2 regions of the Yokenella regensburgei genome follow, and region 1 is predicted to be linked to the other one. Evidence: predicted binding sites of a transcription regulator. Region 1 holds the regulator's gene; the other holds the start of a gene.
The links. The regulator LexA, encoded in region 1, represses DNA repair genes until DNA is damaged. The targets are predictions, from matches to a motif close to TNCTGTATGTACATACAGNA.

Region 1 (9,987 bases):
CGGTTCCAGGTAAAGCCGAGAATACGGTCAGTCAGGCGGATCATCTCGTAGGAGAAGTTGGCCGCAATCTCTTCCATCAGCGCAATAGCGTTCTGTTGCGCCTTCTCGTGGGAAATTTTCTTGCTGCGCGCTTCATCTTCAACGGCACGAGCGATAGCCTTTGAGGCCAGCAGCTTGTTGAACAGGTCCTGACGCGCCGGCAGACGCGGCCCAACCGCGGCCAGACGCTGACGAGCAAAGTGCATGCGTGCCACTCGCGCCAGTTTCTGAGCGATGGTTTTGTCGGTACCGTGCTCGGTTGCCATCCAGCGCAGCGACACCGACGGCGAGAAGCGCACAAAGCTGTCGCGGCCAAGCCAGGTGACGGCGAAGAACTTCTGAATGCCGTTCAGCATGCGCAGCGGCGGGTTCTCTTCCCCTTTCTCGCGCCCCGGGGAGCGACCGAACATCACCGATACCGGTACCATCTGCACGTCCAGATCGGGATTGCTGCGGTGCAGATCCAGATAGTCGTGGAACAGCTTGATGGACTCTTCTTTCGGGGTGTAATACGTGAAGACACGCGGGCCACCGTGAATGAAGACGTAGCGCGGCAGCAGCGTGCCGTCTATCTCCAGCGGTTCCAGCGGATCGGGTAAGTCGTGCGCCAGGCATTGGGCGCGCAAAGTCAGCAGGTCTGCCTTAGAGTTGTAGGGCAGCACGTACATAATCGGGCGTGACGTATCGAGCCCTAACTCCTGCGCAGGTTCTGCCGGAATAGACTTGCTTTTTACCAGGATGCTTAATGGTAAATTCAGTAATTTGTAGTAAATTCTTGGCCAGCCAGACATAAACGATGTAAAGCCTCTGGTTAATAATGCAATTGCGCGGCAAGAATACCAGAAAGCGTACAGAATTTCTGCGCGTGTGCCGTGCGTCTACACTGTGATTAACATATAAAATCGAAAAAGGTTCATTTAATGGCCAATGATACCACTGGGATAACCCGCATCATCAAAGCCGCTGGCTACTCCTGGAAAGGATTCCGCGCCGCCTGGCGTAACGAAGCCGCCTTCCGCCAGGAGGGGACCGTCGCGATTCTGGCCGTCATCATTGCCTGTTGGCTGGATGTCGATGCGATAACCCGCGTTCTGCTGATTGGCTCGGTCCTGTTGGTGATGATAGTGGAAATTCTCAACAGTGCGATCGAAGCGGTGGTCGACAGAATTGGCCCGGAGCACCACGAGCTCTCCGGTCGTGCGAAAGATATGGGCAGCGCCGCGGTGCTGCTGTCTATTTTTATCGCATTAATCACCTGGGGCACGCTGTTGTGGTCGCATTTTCGATAATGCTTCCAGAATTGATTAAGACACTTGTTTTTTGTGCTTTTTGTGGTTCCAAAATCGCCGTTAACTGTATATACTCACAGCATAACTGTATATACACCCAGGGGGCGGGATGAAAGCGTTAACGACCAGGCAGCAAGAGGTGTTTGATCTCATTCGGGAACATATCGGCCAGACCGGTATGCCGCCAACACGTGCGGAGATCGCCAAGCAGCTGGGGTTCCGTTCCCCGAATGCGGCAGAAGAACACCTGAAAGCGCTGGCGCGTAAAGGCGCCATCGAAATTGTGTCTGGCGCGTCGCGCGGTATCCGCCTGCTGGTGGAAGAAGAAGAGGGTTTACCGTTAGTAGGCCGTGTTGCCGCCGGTGAACCGCTGCTGGCACAGCAGCACATTGAAGGTCACTATCAGGTTGACCCGGCCATGTTCAAACCGAGCGCGGATTTCCTGCTGCGCGTCAGCGGTATGTCGATGAAGGATATCGGTATTCTGGACGGCGACCTGCTGGCGGTGCATAAAACTCAGGATGTGCGTAACGGCCAGGTGGTCGTCGCGCGTATTGACGACGAAGTAACCGTAAAACGCCTTAAAAAGCAGGGTAACACCGTCGAACTGTTGCCGGAAAACACCGAGTTCACCCCGATTGTGGTCGATCTGCGTCAGCAGAGCTTCTCTATCGAAGGGTTGGCAGTAGGCGTAATCCGCAACGGTGAGTGGCTGTAACCCTTCCTTAACGACTGCGGTACAACGCTTGCCGCAGTCTGCTCCTCTCTTGATCTCTCTTCAGGCATTTTTCTATGCAGCTTTTCAACGCAGCCGATAAGGCGCTGTGGCGTCTGGCGTTGCCGATGATTTTCTCCAACATCACCGTACCGCTTTTGGGTCTGGTGGATACCGCTGTGATTGGTCATCTCGACAGCCCCGTGTATCTCGGCGGTGTGGCGGTAGGTGCTACGGCAACCAGCTTCCTGTTTATGCTGCTGCTCTTTTTGCGCATGAGTACGACCGGATTTACCGCCCAGGCGTTTGGGGCGAGAGATCCCCAGGCCCTGGCAAGGGCACTGGTTCAGCCGCTGCTGCTGGCGTTAGGCGCCGGAGTGCTGATAGTCCTGCTGCGGGAGCCCATTATCAATCTGGCGCTGCAGGTGGTTGGTGGCAGTGAGGCTGTGCTGGAGCAGGCGCGGCGCTTCCTGGAGATTCGCTGGCTTAGCGCTCCGGCGTCGCTGGCAAACCTGGTGCTGCTGGGCTGGCTGCTTGGCGTGCAGTATGCCCGTGCGCCGGTCATCCTGCTGGTAGTCGGCAATATTCTTAATATCACCCTCGACCTCTGGCTGGTTATGGGACTGCATATGGATGTGCAGGGCGCGGCGCTGGCGACGGCTATCGCTGAATACGCGACCTTTTTCATCGGCCTGCTGATGGTGCGGCGGGTGCTGCGGCTGCGCGGCATCACCCGAGAGATGCTGAAAAACGCCTGGCGGGGTAACCTCCGGCGGCTGCTGGCGCTTAACCGGGACATCATGCTGCGTTCGCTGTTGCTACAGCTGTGTTTTGGTGCGATCACCGTTTTAGGTGCGCGACTTGGCGGCGACGTTGTGGCGGTGAACGCGGTGCTGATGACGATGCTCACCTTTACCGCCTATGCCCTGGATGGTTTTGCCTATGCCGTGGAGGCGCATTCCGGGCAGGCATACGGCGCGCAGGATGGCAGCAAATTGCGCCACGTCTGGCACGCGGCATGTCGGCAGTCGGGCCTCGTGGCGCTGGCTTTTGCGCTGGTTTATCTGCTGGCTGGAAAAGGGATCATCGCACTTCTGACTTCGCTCCCCGAGCTGCAGCAACTGGCAGATCGCTATGTTATCTGGCAGGTGGTGTTACCGCTTATCGGCGTCTGGTGCTATCTGCTCGACGGTATGTTCATCGGAGCGACGCGCGGCGCTGAAATGCGTAACAGCATGGCGGTTGCAGCGGCAGGTTTCGCCCTGACCTTACTGACGGTACCGCTGCTGGGGAATCACGGATTGTGGCTGTCGTTGGCGGTGTTTCTGGCGTTGCGCGGTTTGTCGCTTGCATGGATCTGGCGTCGACACTGGCAGCGTGGGACCTGGTTTGCGTGATGCAGAAAGGGCGGTCATTGACCGCCTTTTTTGTTAACGGGGCTTTTTCTTCACCTGAATAGAGTGGTCATGACCACAATCATCAGGATGGCGGCAGGCTTCCACTTCCACGCAGGCAGAGCACAGGCCATGGGCTTCAATCACGTTGTGGCGCAGGGCAAAACCCATTCTCGCCGCCAGCGTATGCATGATGTCCTCAACCCCTTCAGCGCTCTCTTCTTTCACCACGCCACAGCGATCGCAGATAAACATCGCGGAAGTATGCGTAGGCTTATCGAACATGTGGCACAGCACGTAGCTGTTAGTGGACTCCACTTTATGCACAAACCCCTGCTCAAGCAGAAACTCGAGGGCGCGATAGACAGTAGGGGGTTTGGCCTGCGGCTCGGCTTCCCGTAGCAGGTCTAGCAGGTCATAAGCGCTGATAGCACCCGGCTGCAGGCTCATCAGGCGTAATACCTCAAGGCGCTGCGGAGTCAGGCGCACACCGCGTTGCGCACACATTTTTTCGGCGTGTGCTAACAGCTTTTGCGAAGTTGTCTTATCCATGAGCATCCTCAGGGTGCGAAATGTATTTCGTTACTTTATCACATTAAGTCTAAAACACCGAGATCCCGGCGGGTGTGCTATACCTGATGCATCTCACGTTCAGGATAAAAGATAATGAAAAGACCAGATTGCATTCGCCACTGGCGTGAAGTGGAAGGTCCGGATGACTCGACTTATTCCGGTAGCAAGGAGCTGTTTTCGATTGGTGCGCCGCTGGCGCGTCGTTTAGGGCTCACTCGTATGGGTATTCACCACGAGCGTCTGCCGCCTGGCCGCAGGACCTCTTATCCACACGCAGAAAGCGATGAGGAGGAGTTTATCTATGTGCTGGAGGGGCATCCGCATGTATGGATCAACGGTTATCTCTGGCCGCTGTCGCCCGGTGATAGCGTAGGTTTCCCGGCAGGAACCGGGGTGTGTCATACCTTCATTAATGACTCGGAAGAGGACGTCTGTTTATTAGTGGTCGGGGAGGCAAATAAGAAACATAACCGGATTTACTACCCGTTAAACCCGGATTACGCCGCAACCCGGGAGGATCGATGGGTGGATCACCCGCCGCAATTTTTTGGCCCACATAACGGCAAACCTTCCGCAAAATAGCATCCTTGACTATAAATATTGAGGGCCATCACAAACTATAACCAAATCAGTGATGGCCACTGCAATTGAACTCTGGGTTTAGACGCTTTTTCCATCGTTATTCACAGCAATAGTTCACCCCTTTCCAGGAGATAACAGAAAGGGATAAACACTTAACTGCAAATAACGAGAGTATTGTGAAATATAACGTCAAATATTCAGCATTATCGCTGGCAGTTTCACTTTTTATGGCAAATCAGGCGGTAGCGGCAAATACGTGGTCGGAAGCGCGCGGTGACGCAATGGGGGGAACGGGGGTGGCTTCCGCGAGCTACGGTAGCGCCATTTTCATCAACCCCGCGCTACTGGCAAAAGCGAAATCCTCTGATGGTATTGCGGTTGTCGCTCCGGCGCTTGGTGCGCAGATAAGCGATAAAGACAATCTGCGCGATCAAATCGACGACATCAGCGATGATGTCGATAACTATCGTAACTCTCTCAAGAATATTAATATCTTCGATCTGTTCCGTCCTGGCTCTCCGGGATACAAGCAGGTCTCTTCTGCGGCGGGCGATCTCGCCGACCAGCTCGATTCCCTGAAAGGTAAAACTGCCAATGGCAAGGCGGCAGGCGGCATTGCGGTGAGCCTGCCGAGTGATGCACTTTCGGTGGCGTTTATGGCGAAAGCATACGCCAATGCCCGGGTGAGTTCGTACATCGATCAGGGTGATATCGACCTGCTGCGGAGTATCCAGTCTGTGCCTGCCCGTGCGTTGACGGTGGATCCCAACTCGCTACAGTCGAAAGGGTTTGGCCGGGCGGCTATCGTATCGGACTACGGGGTAGCCATTGCGCGCCAGTTTGATATTGGCGGCGTTCCAGTGTCGCTCGGCGTTACGCCGAAGCTGCAGCAAACATGGCTCTACAACTACACCGTCTCGATTTACAACTATCACAGCGGCGATCTCAACAACAGTCGTTACCGCAACAGTGATACCGGTTTTAACGTCGATGCCGGGATGGCGGCCGATTTTGGTGAAAGCTGGACGGTGGGTCTGAGCGGGCAGAACCTGATGTCCCGCGACATTGATACCAAAGAGGTTGATGGCGTGCGTGACACCTACCAGATCCGCCCGCTGGTGACGGCAGGCGTCGCCTGGCACAACGAGTTGCTGACCCTGACCGCAGATGGCGATCTGACGGAAACGAAGGGTTTCAAAAGCGAAGATAACTCCCAGTACGTGGGCGTGGGCGCTGAAGTGAAGCCGCTGCAGTGGCTGGCGCTGCGCGCCGGTTATCGCGCGGATGTGAAAAACAACGACAGCAACGTGTTCACCGCCGGTGTTGGCTTCGCGCCGCTGAATACGGTTCACGTCGACCTGATGGGTCTTTACGGTGAGGATGAAACCTGGGGGGCAGGGGCACAGCTCAGCCTGACCTTCTGAGGACGCGCGGAGGTTCACGCCTCCGCGCTGTCTTTGTGCTATAGTAGCGCCCCTTTTTACCCGGATGCTTAAATATTCGCCATGCTGCAAGAAACGCCGACACCTGTTTTCCCTGCTCACCGCTTCTCTATTGCGCCCATGCTCGACTGGACGGACAGACACTGCCGCTATTTTCTGCGCCTGCTGTCGCGCCAGACACTGCTGTATACAGAGATGGTGACCACCGGCGCCATTATTCACGGTAAGGGCGACTATCTGGCATATAGCGAAGAAGAGCATCCGCTGGCCCTGCAGCTGGGTGGCAGCGACCCGGCGGCGCTGGCCCACTGCGCAAAGCTTGCCGAAGCGCGCGGCTACGACGAGATTAACCTCAACGTTGGCTGTCCGTCCGATCGCGTGCAGAACGGCATGTTTGGTGCCTGTCTGATGGGCAACGCGCAGCTGGTGGCCGACTGCGTGAAAGCGATGCGTGATGTGGTGTCGATTCCGGTGACCGTGAAAACCCGTATCGGTATCGACGACCAGGACAGCTATGAATTCCTCTGCGATTTTATCAATACCGTTTCCGGACACGGCGAGTGCGAGATGTTCATCATCCACGCCCGCAAAGCGTGGCTCTCAGGCCTCAGCCCGAAAGAGAACCGTGAGATCCCACCGCTTGACTACCCGCGCGTGTATCAGCTGAAGCGTGATTTCCCACACCTGACCATGGCAATTAACGGTGGCATTAAGTCACTCGAAGAGGCAAAAATACATCTTCAGCATATGGACGGTGTAATGGTAGGGCGCGAAGCCTACCAGAACCCGGGGATCCTGACGGCGGTTGACCGTGAGATTTTTGCTGGCAGTGCCGCAGATCCTGACCCGGTTGCGGTGGTGCGGGCAATGTACCCATACATTGAGCGTGAGCTCAGCAACGGCACGTATCTGGGCCACATGACTCGCCATATGCTTGGCCTGTTCCAGGGCATTCCGGGCGCGCGTCAGTGGCGTCGTTACCTGAGTGAGAACGCCCACAAAGCTGGAGCGGATGTTGAAGTTCTGGAAAAAGCGCTGCAGCTGGTAGCGAATAAACGTTAATTTTTCACTACTATTTCGTCAAATTCACCACGCCCTGACATTGAGTTCAGGGCGTTTTTGTTATAATTCAATGTGTTAATTTTGGCATGCTTTTTGTAATAACTCAGGTAGTGATGTTTTTACGAATTGAGGGAAGAAACCATGCTGGAACTGTTATTTATCATTGGATTTTTCGTCATGTTGCTGGTGACGGGGATATCGCTGCTGGGGATCCTGGCGGCGGTGATCGTAGCGACTGCGCTGATGTTTGTTGGTGGGCTGTTCGCGCTGGTGGTGAAGCTGCTACCGTGGCTGCTGCTGGCGATTGCGGTGGTGTGGATTATTCGTGCACTGAAAGCGCCAAAGGTGGAACGTTATCGTCGCGACGACCGCTGGCGTTACTAAAAGTGTCAGGGATCACAACCTGAAAAATTTTGCCCGTGGGCACATAGGATTAGCGTCATAAATCTGTCACCATCGCGCGGTACTGAATTCATCGCGCTGTACCCTACATACAGCCGAACTAAAAAAAAGAATGGGCTTCTCTCTGAGAAGCCCTAATTCTTTCTGACGACCGTTACGGGATAAGCAGGCTTGAGCCCTGGGTTACCCGACTCTCCAGCACCTCATGCGCTTTTTGCGCGTCATGCAGGGCATACCTCTGACTGGCTGCCACATCAACGTTAATCACCCCGCTGGCAATCAACGAAAACAGCTCATTGCTGGCCTCTGCGAGTTCCTCACGGGTGGTGATGTACCCCTGAAGAGAAGGGCGGGTGACGTACAGCGAGCCTTTCTGATTAAGAATGCCCAGGTTTACGCCGGTTACCGGGCCGGAGGCGTTGCCAAAACTGACCATCAACCCACGGCGCTGCAGGCTGTCGAGGGAGGCTTCCCAGGTGTCTTTGCCAACGGAGTCGTATACCACTCGGACTTTTTTACCCTCGGTGATTTCTTTCACCCGTTCGGCGATGTTCTCTTCACGGTAGTTGATGACCTGCCATGCTCCGGCCTGCAGCGCGCGTTGGGCTTTCTCGGCGCTGCCAACGGTACCAATCAACTTAGCACCCAGCGCTTTTGCCCACTGGCAGGCGATAAGGCCAACGCCACCCGAGGCCGCGTGGAATAAAAACGGTTCGCCGGGAGCTAGCTCGTAAGTTTTTCGCAGCAGATAAAAGACGGTCAACCCCTTCAGGAAGGAGGCGGCGGCCTGTTCAAAGGAGATAGCGTCCGGAAGCAGGGCCGCCTTATTGGCCGGAACGTTGTGGATGGTGCTGTAAGCGCCGAGCGCCGACTGGGCGTAGACCACCCGATCGCCAACCTTGATATGCGTGACGGCAGAGCCGACCTGGCGCACAATCCCGGCCGCCTCGGTGCCAAGTCCGCTTGGGAGCGACGGCGGTGGGTACAGACCGCTGCGAATATAGGTATCGATGTAGTTGATACCGATAGCTTTGTTTTCTACCTGAATGTCGTGTTCTGCGGGAGCATGGGGAGTGAACTCAACGGCTTTCAGCACTTCAGGGCCGCCATGCTTGTGAAATTCAATACGCGTTGCCATTTGAACTCCTTTGTTGATTCATTTCCAGACACCGTGCGTTATACTGCGCTGTCTCTCTCTTTTTTGGTAACTCCGTTCACTATGGCAGGAAATAAACCCTTCAACAAACAACAGACTGAACCCCGTGACCGTGATTTCCAGGTTGCCGGGCTGAAAGTACCGCCGCACTCGATTGAAGCGGAACAGTCGGTGTTGGGCGGTTTAATGCTGGATAACGAGCGCTGGGACGATGTTGCCGAGCGCGTGGTGTCCGACGATTTCTACACCCGTCCGCACCGCCATATCTTCACGGAGATGGCGCGTTTACAGGAAACGGGCAGCCCAATCGACCTGATTACGCTCGCGGAATCGCTGGAGCGCCAGGGGCAGCTTGATAGCGTCGGCGGCTTCGCCTATCTTGCAGAACTGTCAAAAAACACACCAAGTGCAGCGAATATCAGCGCTTATGCTGACATCGTGCGTGAACGTGCTGTTGTTCGTGAGATGATCTCGGTAGCGAATGAAATCGCCGAAGCCGGTTTTGATCCACAGGGCCGCACCAGCGAAGACCTGCTCGATCTTGCTGAATCCCGCGTATTCAAAATCGCTGAAAGCCGTGCCAACAAAGACGAAGGTCCGAAAAATATCGCCGACGTGCTGGATGCCACCGTCGCGCGTATCGAAAAGCTCTTCCAGCAGCCGCATGATGGCGTCACCGGGGTGAACACCGGTTATGACGACCTGAATAAAAAAACCGCAGGTCTGCAGCCATCGGATCTCATCATCGTGGCGGCGCGTCCGTCGATGGGTAAAACGACATTTGCGATGAACCTCGTTGAAAACGCGGCGATGTTGCAGGATAAGCCTGTACTTATCTTCAGTCTCGAGATGCCATCCGAACAGATTATGATGCGTTCTCTGGCCTCGCTTTCCCGCGTTGACCAGACCCGTATTCGTACCGGCCAGCTTGATGATGAAGACTGGGCGCGCATCTCCGGCACCATGGGCATTCTGCTGGAAAAACGGAATATCTATATTGATGACTCCTCCGGCCTGACGCCGACGGAGGTCCGTTCACGTGCGCGGCGTATTGCCCGTGAGCACGGCGGATTAGGGCTCATCATGATCGACTACCTGCAGCTGATGCGGGTACCGTCGCTGTCGGACAACCGAACCCTCGAAATCGCGGAAATTTCGCGTTCACTAAAAGCTCTGGCAAAAGAGTTGCAGGTGCCGGTGGTGGCGCTCTCGCAGCTTAACCGCTCCCTGGAACAGCGCGCCGACAAGCGCCCGGTGAACTCGGATCTGCGTGAATCTGGCTCCATCGAACAGGATGCTGACCTCATCATGTTCATCTATCGTGATGAGGTTT
Region 2 (9,987 bases), on a different contig from region 1:
CTGATCCCAGGTTTCCTGATCCTCTCCGTATTCGGGATTATCTCCTGGATGCTGACCCACTGGCAGACCAACTTCCACCAGATAATCATGGACTCCATCTCCACGCCGCTGGCGGCGATGGGTAGCGTGGTTGGCTGGGCTTACGTGGTGTTCAACTCACTGCTGTGGTTCTTCGGTGTTCACGGCTCTCTGGCGCTGACCGCACTCGATAACGGCATCATGACCCCATGGGCGCTGGAAAACATCGCACTGTACAACCAGTATGGCTCGGTAGATGCGGCTATCGCTGCAGGTAAAGAGTTCCACTTCTGGGCGAAACCTATGCTCGACTCCTACATCCTGCTGGGGGGTTCTGGTGCGACGCTGGGTCTGATTATCGCTATCTTTATCGCTTCTCGTCGCGCTGACCATCGTCAGGTTGCTAAGCTGGCGCTGCCTTCCGGCATCTTCCAGATTAACGAGCCGATTCTGTTTGGTCTGCCGATTATCATGAACCCGGTGATGTTCATTCCGTTTGTGCTGGTGCAGCCGATTCTGGCCGCCATCACTCTTGCCGCGTACTCGATGGGCATTATTCCACCGGTCACTAACCTGGCACCGTGGACCATGCCTACCGGCCTCGGCGCCTTCTTTAACAGTAACGGCAGTATCGCTGCACTGTTGGTCGCATTGTTCAACTTAGGTATCTCGGTGCTGGTTTACCTGCCGTTCGTGGTGGTCTCCAACAAGGCGCAGACCGTGATTGATGAGCAAGAAAGCGAAGAAGATATCGCAAATTCACTGAAATTCTGATGCCGCGCGGTGTGGAGGGAACACCCTCTGCACCGCCAGAATCAAGAGGGAAAAGTTATGTTCGATCTGGATAACATCATGGACGCGGAAACCCCGGAGAACGACCTCGAAGAGGTGGTGATGGGGCTTATCATCAACTCAGGGCAGGCGCGTAGCCTGGCATACACTGCGCTTAAGCAAGCCAAGCAGGGTGATTTTGTCACCGCCAAGGCGACCATGGAGCAGTCCCGCACTGCGCTCAGTGAAGCGCATCGCGTGCAGACCCAGCTCATCGAAAGCGATGAAGGCGAGGGGAAAATGAAGGTGAGTCTGGTGCTGGTTCATGCGCAGGATCATCTGATGACCTCAATGCTGGCACGCGAACTGGTTGCGGAATTGATTGAGCTGCATGAGAAGGTACAATAACAGGCTATCAACGCGATGAGGCAGCCGAAAATGTTAACCATGGAAATCAGTACCGCCAGAGAACAACAGCTTTTCAACGGGAACAACTTCCATGTGGTTATCTACAACAAAACGGAAAGCGTCAGCGGTTTGCATCAGCACGACTACTACGAATTTACCATTGTCTTAACCGGCCGTTACTATCAGGTCATCAACGGTAAAAAGGTCCTGCTGGAGCGCGGAGATTTTGTGTTCATCCCGATGGGGTCGCACCACCAGAGTTTCTATGAGTTTGGTGCTACCCGGATCCTCAACGTCGGGATCAGCAAACGCTTCTTCGAAGCACATTATCAACCGCTGTTACCGTTTGGTCTGGTCGCATCGCAGGTATATTCAGTTAAAAGTACCTTTCTCAGCTATGTGGAATCGGTGATTGCGTCGCTCAATTTCCGCGAAACGGAATTTGATGAGTTTATCGAACTGGTCTCTTTTTATGTGATTAACCGTTTACGGCATTATCGCGAAGAACCCGCCCAGGACGTTACGCCTCAGTGGTTAAAAAATACCGTTGAGGATATGCACGATAAACTGAAATTTGGTGAAGGGGCGCTGGAAACCATGGTCGAGCTCTCGGGAAAATCTCAGGAGTATTTAACCCGGGCTACCCAGCGTTATTACGGTAAAACCCCGATGCAGATAATTAATGATATCCGCATTAACTTCGCCAAGAAACAACTTGAGATCACTAACTATTCAGTAACGGATATTGCTTACGAGTCTGGCTATAGTAGCCCTAGTCTTTTTATTAAGACATTCAAAAAGCTGACTTCATTTACGCCAAGCAATTACCGGAAAAAACTGACCAGTATTAATTAATATCAGGCGAAAACATTTTCGCCTTACTTCAAGATTTCATTTGCCTGACCGCGCATAAAAACGTGGAGGAATCCCCACGTTTACATTGCGGAACCACAAGGGAGAAAGTTATGAGCCAGAAATTAAAAGTAGTCACTATTGGTGGCGGCAGCAGCTATACCCCGGAATTACTGGAAGGTTTCCTCAAGCGTTATCATGAACTGCCGGTCAGCGAGCTGTGGCTGGTGGATGTCGCCGAAGGTCAGGAGAAGCTGGATATTATTCACGCCCTGTGCCAGCGCATGGTTGAAAAAGCCGGCGTACCGATGAAGGTTTATAAAACTCTCGACCGCCGTCAGGCGCTGGAGGGTGCAGACTTCGTTACCACCCAACTGCGCGTTGGCCAGCTGAAAGCGCGTGAAAAAGATGAGCGTATTCCGCTGAGCCATGGCTATCTCGGCCAGGAAACCAACGGGGCAGGTGGGCTGTTCAAAGGCCTGCGCACCATTCCGGTGATTTTCGATATCGTTAAAGACGTGCAGGAGATTTGCCCGAATGCGTGGGTGATTAACTTCACTAACCCGGCCGGTATGGTGACCGAGGCGGTTTATCGTCATACCGGATTCAAGCGTTTTATTGGCGTGTGCAACATCCCTATCGGCATGAAGATGTTCATCACCGATGTACTGAACATCAGCGAAAAAGACTCCCTCTCCATCGATTTGTTCGGTCTGAACCACATGGTGTTCATCCGTGACGTGCTGGTGAACGGTGAATCGCGCTTTGCCGAGCTGCTGGACGGCGTTGCCTCCGGAACGCTCACCGCCAACACGGTGAAAAACATCTTCGACCTGCCGTTCAGCGAAGGTCTGATTCGCTCTCTCAACCTGCTGCCGTGCTCCTATCTGCTGTACTACTTTAAGCAAAAAGAGATGCTGGCCATTGAAATGGGCGAGTACTACAAAGGCGGCGCCCGTGCGCAGGTGGTGCAGAAGGTCGAGAAGCAGCTGTTTGAGCTGTATAAAGATCCGAACCTCAACATCAAACCGAAGGAGCTGGAGCTGCGCGGTGGGGCGTACTACTCTGATGCGGCCTGCGAGGTTATCAACGCCATCTACAACGACAAGCAGGCGGAGCATTACGTTAACGTCCCGCACCACGGACATATCGATAATATTCCGGCAGACTGGGCGGTGGAAATGACCTGTATCCTCGGTCGTGACGGTGCGCAGCCGCATCCGCGCATCACTCACTTCGATGACAAAGTCATGGGCCTTATCCACACCATTAAAGGCTTTGAAATCGCCGCCAGCCAGGCGGCTATCAGCGGTGAACTGAACGATGTGCTGCTGGCGCTGAACCTGAGCCCGCTCATCCACTCCGACCGTGATGCGGAATCGCTGGCGCGTGAAATGATCCTCGCGCACGAGACCTGGTTGCCGAACTTTGCGTCGACTATTCAAAAACTGAAGCAGTAACGGGAGGGCAGATGGAACGTATTCTGATAGTCAATGCCGATGACTTTGGCCTCAGCAAGGGGCAGAACTACGGAATTGTCGAAGCCTGCAAGCATGGTCTGGTAACCTCAACCACGGCGCTGGTGAACGGTGGTGCTATTGAACATGCCGCAGCGCTTAGCCGTCGCGTTCCGGAGCTCGCGGTCGGTATGCACTTTGTGCTGACCCTCGGCACACCGCTTTCCCCAATGCCTTCGCTTACCCGCGAAGGTAAACTCGGGAAGTGGATCTGGCAGATGGCTGAAGAAGACACGCTGCCGCTGGATGAGATTGCCCACGAGCTGGCGCTGCAGTATCAGCGCTTTGTCGAGCTGTTCGGCTGTGAACCGACGCATATCGATGGTCACCACCATGTGCATATGATCCCGCAGATCTTCCCGTTGGTGGCAGAGTTTGCCAAAGCTCATGGCGTAGCGATGCGTATCGACAGAAGCCTGGTACAGCGTGACGGTCTGGACGATAGCGGTATTCGCAGCAGCGATGGTTTTGCCAGCGAGTTTTACGGGGAAGCGGTTACCGAATCGTTGTTCCTGCAGACGCTGGACGATTCCGCCGCTCGCGGTGAGCGTTCGATTGAGGTGATGTGTCATCCGGCGTTTGTTGACCACACCATCATGCAGAGCGCCTACTGCTATCCGCGGCTGACGGAGCTTGAAGTGCTTACCTCCGACGCGCTGAAGTATGCTGTCGCCGAGCGTGGTTACCGTCTCGGCACCTATCGGGACGTTTGATCCTCCAGTGCCCGGCTAATTAGCCGGGCATTTTGTTTAATCTTGTCTTGTTCGCACAGAGGGAGCGACGATTTGCTCCGGGATCGGCTATCATAGCGTTTTACCGTTTTGATTTTTCTGTGTGTGAACCAACCGCCTATGAAACCTCTGCGCCAACAAAACCGCCGCGTTATCTCCTACGTTCCCCGCATTGAGCCCGCTCCCCCTGAGCATGCGCTGAAGGTGGAGGGTTATAAAGATGTCTGGCTGCTGCGCGGTAAATATGTGGCGTTTGTATTGATGGGCGAGCATTTCTGCCGTTCACAGGCGTTCAGCGTGCCTGAGTCCGCTCAGCGCTGGGCGCTGCAGATGCGCCAGGAAGGAGAAATCGAAGAGTAGGGGTGTTTCTGCTTCACCCGATCCCTTTATTCCGGGCTGGTAACAGCATAAAAAAAGGGCCGACGAATCGGCCCTTTTTTGCATTGGTTTAGCGATGTGCCAGTTCGACGTCTTCTTCGCTGTCGAGCACCGCTTTATCGGTCTGGCGCAGCCACTGGCTGGTCAGAGTACCGGCGGTCATGGAGCCGCTGACGTTCAGTGCGGTACGGCCCATGTCGATAAGCGGTTCGACGGAAATCAGCAGTGCGACCAGCGTGACCGGCAGCCCCATTGCGGGCAGCACGATCAGTGCGGCGAAGGTTGCACCGCCACCCACACCGGCAACGCCTGCGGAGCTGATGGTGACAATCCCGACCAGTGTGGCAATCCACAGCGGATCCAGCGGGTTAATACCCACCGTCGGTGCAACCATCACCGCCAGCATCGCCGGGTAGAGACCCGCACAGCCGTTCTGGCCAATGGTCGCCCCGAAAGAGGCAGAGAAGCTGGCGATAGATTCCGGGATGCCCAGACGACGGGTCTGCGCTTCGACGCTCAGCGGGATAGACGCGGCGCTGGAGCGGCTGGTAAAGGCGAAGGTCAGCACCGGCCAGACTTTACGGAAGTACTTCAGCGGGCTCACGCCGTTGACGCCAAGCAGAATGCCATGCACCACAAACATAATTGCCAGACCGAGGTAGGAAGCGACCACGAAGCTGCCGAGTTTGATGATGTCGTGCAGGTTAGAACCAGCAACCACTTTGGTCATCAGCGCCAGTACGCCGTACGGGGTCAGCTGCATCACCAGACGAACCAGCTTCATCACCCAGCCCTGCAGGGTATCGATGGCGGTCAGTACGCGCTTGCCTTTGGCTTCGTCATCTTTCAGCAGTTTCAGCGCCGCAACACCGAGGAAGGCGGCGAAAATCACCAGGCTGATGATCGAGGTCGGGTTCGCGCCGGTCAGGTCGGCAAACGGGTTTTTCGGAATAAAGGAGAGCAGCAGCTGAGGAACGGTGAGATCCGCCAGTTTGCCCACGTAGTTGCTCTGAATGGCGTTCAGACGCGCGGTTTCGGCGCTGCCCTGAACCAGACCTTCCGCCGTCAGGCCAAACAGGTTAGTCACCAGCACGCCAACCAGCGCCGCGATAAGCGTGGTAAACAGCAGGGTACCGATGGTCAGGAAGCTGATTTTACCCAGCTGTGAGGCGTTATGCAGGCGGGCAACTGCGCTCAAAATAGAGGCAAAGACCAGCGGCATGACGATCATTTGCAGCAGTTGTACATAGCCGTTGCCGACGATGTTGAACCACTGAATAGAATCTTTCAGCACCTGGCTGTCGGATCCATAAATGAGCTGCAGGGCCAGGCCAAAGACCACCCCAATTACCAGACCCACTAATACTTTTTTCGCAAGACTCCACTGTTTATGGCGAGTCTGCGCCAGAGCAAATAGCAATACGGCGAACACAACAACGTTCGCGATTAATGGAAAGTTCATCCCCGTTCTCCTGAAATGGAAATAAGGTCGGCTTAGTAGCATTACCGACTCTGATGGCGAAAGGTTAGCAGAAGTGATTAGTGGCGCTTATATCCAAATGGAATGGTTTATGACAAAAATCATTTTTCCGTTGGTTTAATGTTCGTTTTGGTGATGAATGAAACGATTGAAGTTTATTTGCAGCGAATTAATCATGTCGGATGACCACCGCACCGCGCTATTTTCCGGCAGCGACTGCGGCATCCATATCGCCCAGGCAAATAACGCCATGCACAATACGCGTTCAAGCTGGTTGCCCTTTTGCGGGCGAAGGACGGGGAAACGAAAACGCCAGCGGCACGGCCACAGCAGCGGTACGCCTGCCGGGGTCAGCATATCAGCGAGAATATGGCTCAGATAACCGAGCACCATACCCTGCAGCGCGTCGGCGGGGATGATCCAGCTTTCCGGCACTTTCAGAGAGAAGAGGGTCAGTGCGGCAAAAACGGCCAGCAGGCTATGGGTAAAGCCCCGATGCCCAAACGCGCGGGCGACCGGGGTGGAGACCCACTTCAATCGCTGGCCGAGAAAAGACTTCGGATGATCGATATCCGGCAGCAGACAGGTCAGTACCGCCGACGGCACAATATGCCACCAGTCACCCTGCGCCAGCACAGGCGTCAGCTCAGCATTTTTGGCAAATACCGCACAGGCGATGGAAAAGAGCAGGTGACCTTCTGCCGTCATGATAAAACCCGATAAACTGTCGATACATCCAGTATAGGGTTTTTATACAGTATTCGGAAGTGGTGACGTTGTAACTCTTTGTCACAAAACCCAGTAAAATCAGGGCGGGTAGCCGAATTGCTACCCGTCTGGTGATTAACCGAGCAGGTTTTCGGCGGTCAGCTGCTGCAGGCTGGTTAATTTCACTTCAGCCAGCACATAGCGGGGGTCGTTCTGATGCTCGTGGTCCGGCACCACAATCGAGCGCATACGCGCCGCTTTACTGGCAATCATGCCGTTAACGGAGTCTTCCAGCGCCACGCAGCATAGCGGGTCGATACCCAGCTTTGTAGCACAGTCGATGTACACCTGCGGGTGCGGTTTGCTGTACGGCAGTTTTTCAGCGGAAGCCAGCGCATCGAACTGGTCGCGCAGATCAAACATCGTCAGCACTTTTTCCAGCATGTGCAGCGGAGAAGCCGAGGCGAGGCCCACTTTCAGCCCCTGAGCTTTGCACAGAGCAACGGCCTCGCGCACGCCCGGCAGCAGCGGACGGCTCTCTTCCACAAGCGTAATGGCACGACTGATGATGCGCTCCGTCACTTCGGCACGGCTCGGGCCGTCCCACGGTTGCTGGGCGAACCACAGATCAACCACCATATCGATACGCAAACCGAGCGTATCCGGCAGTTCGCTACGTCGGGAAATATCCACCCCCAGACTTGCTATCACATCCAGTTCAGCACGATCCCACAACGGCTCGGAATCAATGAGTAATCCATCCATATCGAAAATAGCGGCAAGTATTTGGCGCGGGGTTGACATCAGAACCTCTCCTTCAGGCTTATCGGGAACAGTCTCTGCGCATGGTAACGTATTTCACCTGAAAGATCGGGCGAAATTTGCTGGCTGCGGGTAGACTTAGGAGCACTGGAGCGTCTTTACAAGGGGAACTCATGACGTATCAACAGGCTGGACGTATTGCCATTCTCAAACGCCTTGCAGGATGGGTGATTTTTATTCCGGCAGTCCTCTCCACACTGATATCCGTGCTGAAGTTTATGTATGAGCACAGCGAAAAAAAGCCGGGGATCAGCGCCGTGATGCAGGACTTTGCACACGTCATGATCGAGATGGCGCGTTTTAACACGCCTTTTTTGAACGTATTCTGGTACAACTCACCGCTGCCGGATTTCAAAAACAGCCTGAATATTCTGTTCTGGATTATTTATGTGCTGGTGTTTGTCGGGCTGGCGCTGCAGGCCTCCGGAGCCCGAATGAGCCGCCAGGCGAAGTTCCTGCGTGAAGGGGTGGAAGACCAGATGATCCTTGAGAAGGCAAAAGGGGCAGAGGGGCTGACGCGTGAACAGGTTGAGTCGCGGATTGTCGTGCCGCATCACACCATTCTGCTGCAATTCTTTCCACTGTATGTCCTGCCGGTGATTATTATCGTGGTGGGCTACTTCTTCTTTTCATTGCTGGGCTTTTTATAAAAGCATTCCGGCCGCAGAGTGCGGCCGGAGAGAGGTTACAGCGTTGGCAGCGGGCGGGGTTTCCCTTCGCTGTCGACCGCGACGTAGATAAACAACGCCTCGGTGGCTTTATAACGCTGGCCAATCGGCTCGGACGACACTTTCTTCACCCACACCTCAATATTGATAGTGATCGAGGTCTGGCCGCGCTTCACGCAGCGTGCGTAGCAGCACACCACATCGCCAACCGCGACCGGGCGTAAAAAGGTCATACCGTCGACCCGTACGGTCACCACGCGACCATGGGCAATCTCTTTTGCCATGATAGCGCCGCCAATATCCATCTGAGACATCAACCAGCCGCCAAAAATATCACCGTTGGCGTTGGTATCAGAAGGCATGGCGAGGGTGCGTAATACCAGTTCACCGTGCGGAACGTTTGTTGCTTCGGTCATTATTGATCATCCTGCGGCATGTGGCGGTAAATATAGACTCCACTCAGCAGAGTAAAGACCAGCGTCAGCGCCGTCAGGCCGAACACTTTGAAATTGACCCAGATATTCTGCGGCAGCCAGAACGCGATATAGATATTGGCAAGCCCACAGAGAATGAAAAATACCGCCCAGGCGATATTCAGCTTCGACCACACTTCCTGCGGCAGGCTGATCTCTTTGCCCAGCATGCGCTGGATAAGCGGCTTTTTCATCACCCACTGGCTAATCAGCAGGGCACCGGCAAACAGCGCGTAGATAACGGTGACCTTCCATTTGATGAACTCATCGTTGTGGAAGAACAGGGTCAGACCGCCAAACACCGCCACCAGAAGGAAGGTGATCAGGGCCATTTTTTCGACCTTGCGATAGCGCACCCAGCTGTAAATCAGCACGATGGCGGTAGCAATAATCAGCGCCGTGGTCGCGGCATAGATGTCGTACAGCTTATAAAAAGCGAAGAATACGACCAGCGGTAAAAAATCCAGAAACTGCTTCATACTTCGGTTCCGTCATTCAGTCATGGCCCAACGGGCCGGGCCATGGGATAAGTTTAGTTGCGAATCAGCATATACAGGCGGAATAAATAGACCAGCAGCACCGCGGAAATCAGGTTGCTGAGGGTATTTACCACCACCGCGCCAATGTACGGCGTCAGCACGGCAAAATCAGAAGCGAACAGCAGCAGCAGGGTCTTTGCCAGCAGCCAGAAGATAACCGCCGGCGCCACCAGACGCATGTTCGCCCACGCGAGCTTCATGCTGCTGCGCATGGCGCCAAAGATGCCGAGTTTATCCTGAACCAGCATCACCGGGGCGAAGGCCAGCACAATGGCCAGCAGTACGCCAGGCACCACGACCAGCATCACACCCATCTGCACCAGGAATGTGGTGACCAGAATCAGCAGAAACAGCTTTGGCAACACCGGCGCGCTGGCACCGATAGCCCGCAGCGCGCTGACGCGATGCCCGGCTGAAACCAGCTGGATCAGTAACAGAACGCCGCCCGCGAGGATGGCGTTAGCAATCAACCCGGAGAAGGTAGACGCCGCCGAGGCGCGTAGCAGAATTTGCTGCTGCTCCGGCGTCATGTTCTGGACCAGTTCGAACAGCCCGCCGCTGCCTGCCAGGTTGTCGCCCTCGCGCAGTACAGAGAGCTGCTCTTCGCTCGGTGAAAAGGCAT

Region 2: C7387_RS07720 (metal-dependent hydrolase) is a predicted target of LexA. The motif match lies at 6,878-6,897, and genes of this name have one in related genera.

The regions. Positions count from the first base shown of each region.
Region 1 covers NZ_RBIZ01000005.1:35,760-45,746, forward strand. The annotation lists gene plsB (glycerol-3-phosphate 1-O-acyltransferase PlsB) at 1-830, opposite strand, end outside; gene C7387_RS15205 (diacylglycerol kinase) at 960-1,328, shown strand; gene lexA (transcriptional repressor LexA) at 1,438-2,046, shown strand; gene dinF (MATE family efflux transporter DinF) at 2,121-3,440, shown strand; gene zur (zinc uptake transcriptional repressor Zur) at 3,474-3,989, opposite strand; gene C7387_RS15225 (cupin domain-containing protein) at 4,104-4,592, shown strand; gene C7387_RS15230 (conjugal transfer protein TraF) at 4,820-6,016, shown strand; gene dusA (tRNA dihydrouridine(20/20a) synthase DusA) at 6,098-7,096, shown strand; gene pspG (envelope stress response protein PspG) at 7,238-7,480, shown strand; gene C7387_RS15245 (quinone oxidoreductase) at 7,653-8,636, opposite strand; gene dnaB (replicative DNA helicase) at 8,718-9,987, shown strand, end outside.
Region 2 covers NZ_RBIZ01000003.1:1,584,773-1,594,759, reverse strand. The annotation lists gene chbC (PTS N,N'-diacetylchitobiose transporter subunit IIC) at 1-792, shown strand, start outside; gene chbA (PTS N,N'-diacetylchitobiose transporter subunit IIA) at 850-1,197, shown strand; gene chbR (transcriptional regulator ChbR) at 1,228-2,052, shown strand; gene C7387_RS07740 (6-phospho-beta-glucosidase) at 2,163-3,509, shown strand; gene chbG (chitin disaccharide deacetylase) at 3,521-4,279, shown strand; gene cedA (cell division activator CedA) at 4,403-4,657, shown strand; gene C7387_RS07725 (L-cystine transporter) at 4,746-6,137, opposite strand; gene C7387_RS07720 (metal-dependent hydrolase) at 6,273-6,863, opposite strand; gene hxpB (hexitol phosphatase HxpB) at 6,999-7,667, opposite strand; gene C7387_RS07710 (YniB family protein) at 7,799-8,335, shown strand; gene yciA (acyl-CoA thioester hydrolase YciA) at 8,371-8,769, opposite strand; gene C7387_RS07700 (septation protein A) at 8,769-9,305, opposite strand; gene C7387_RS07695 (YciC family protein) at 9,359-9,987, opposite strand, start outside.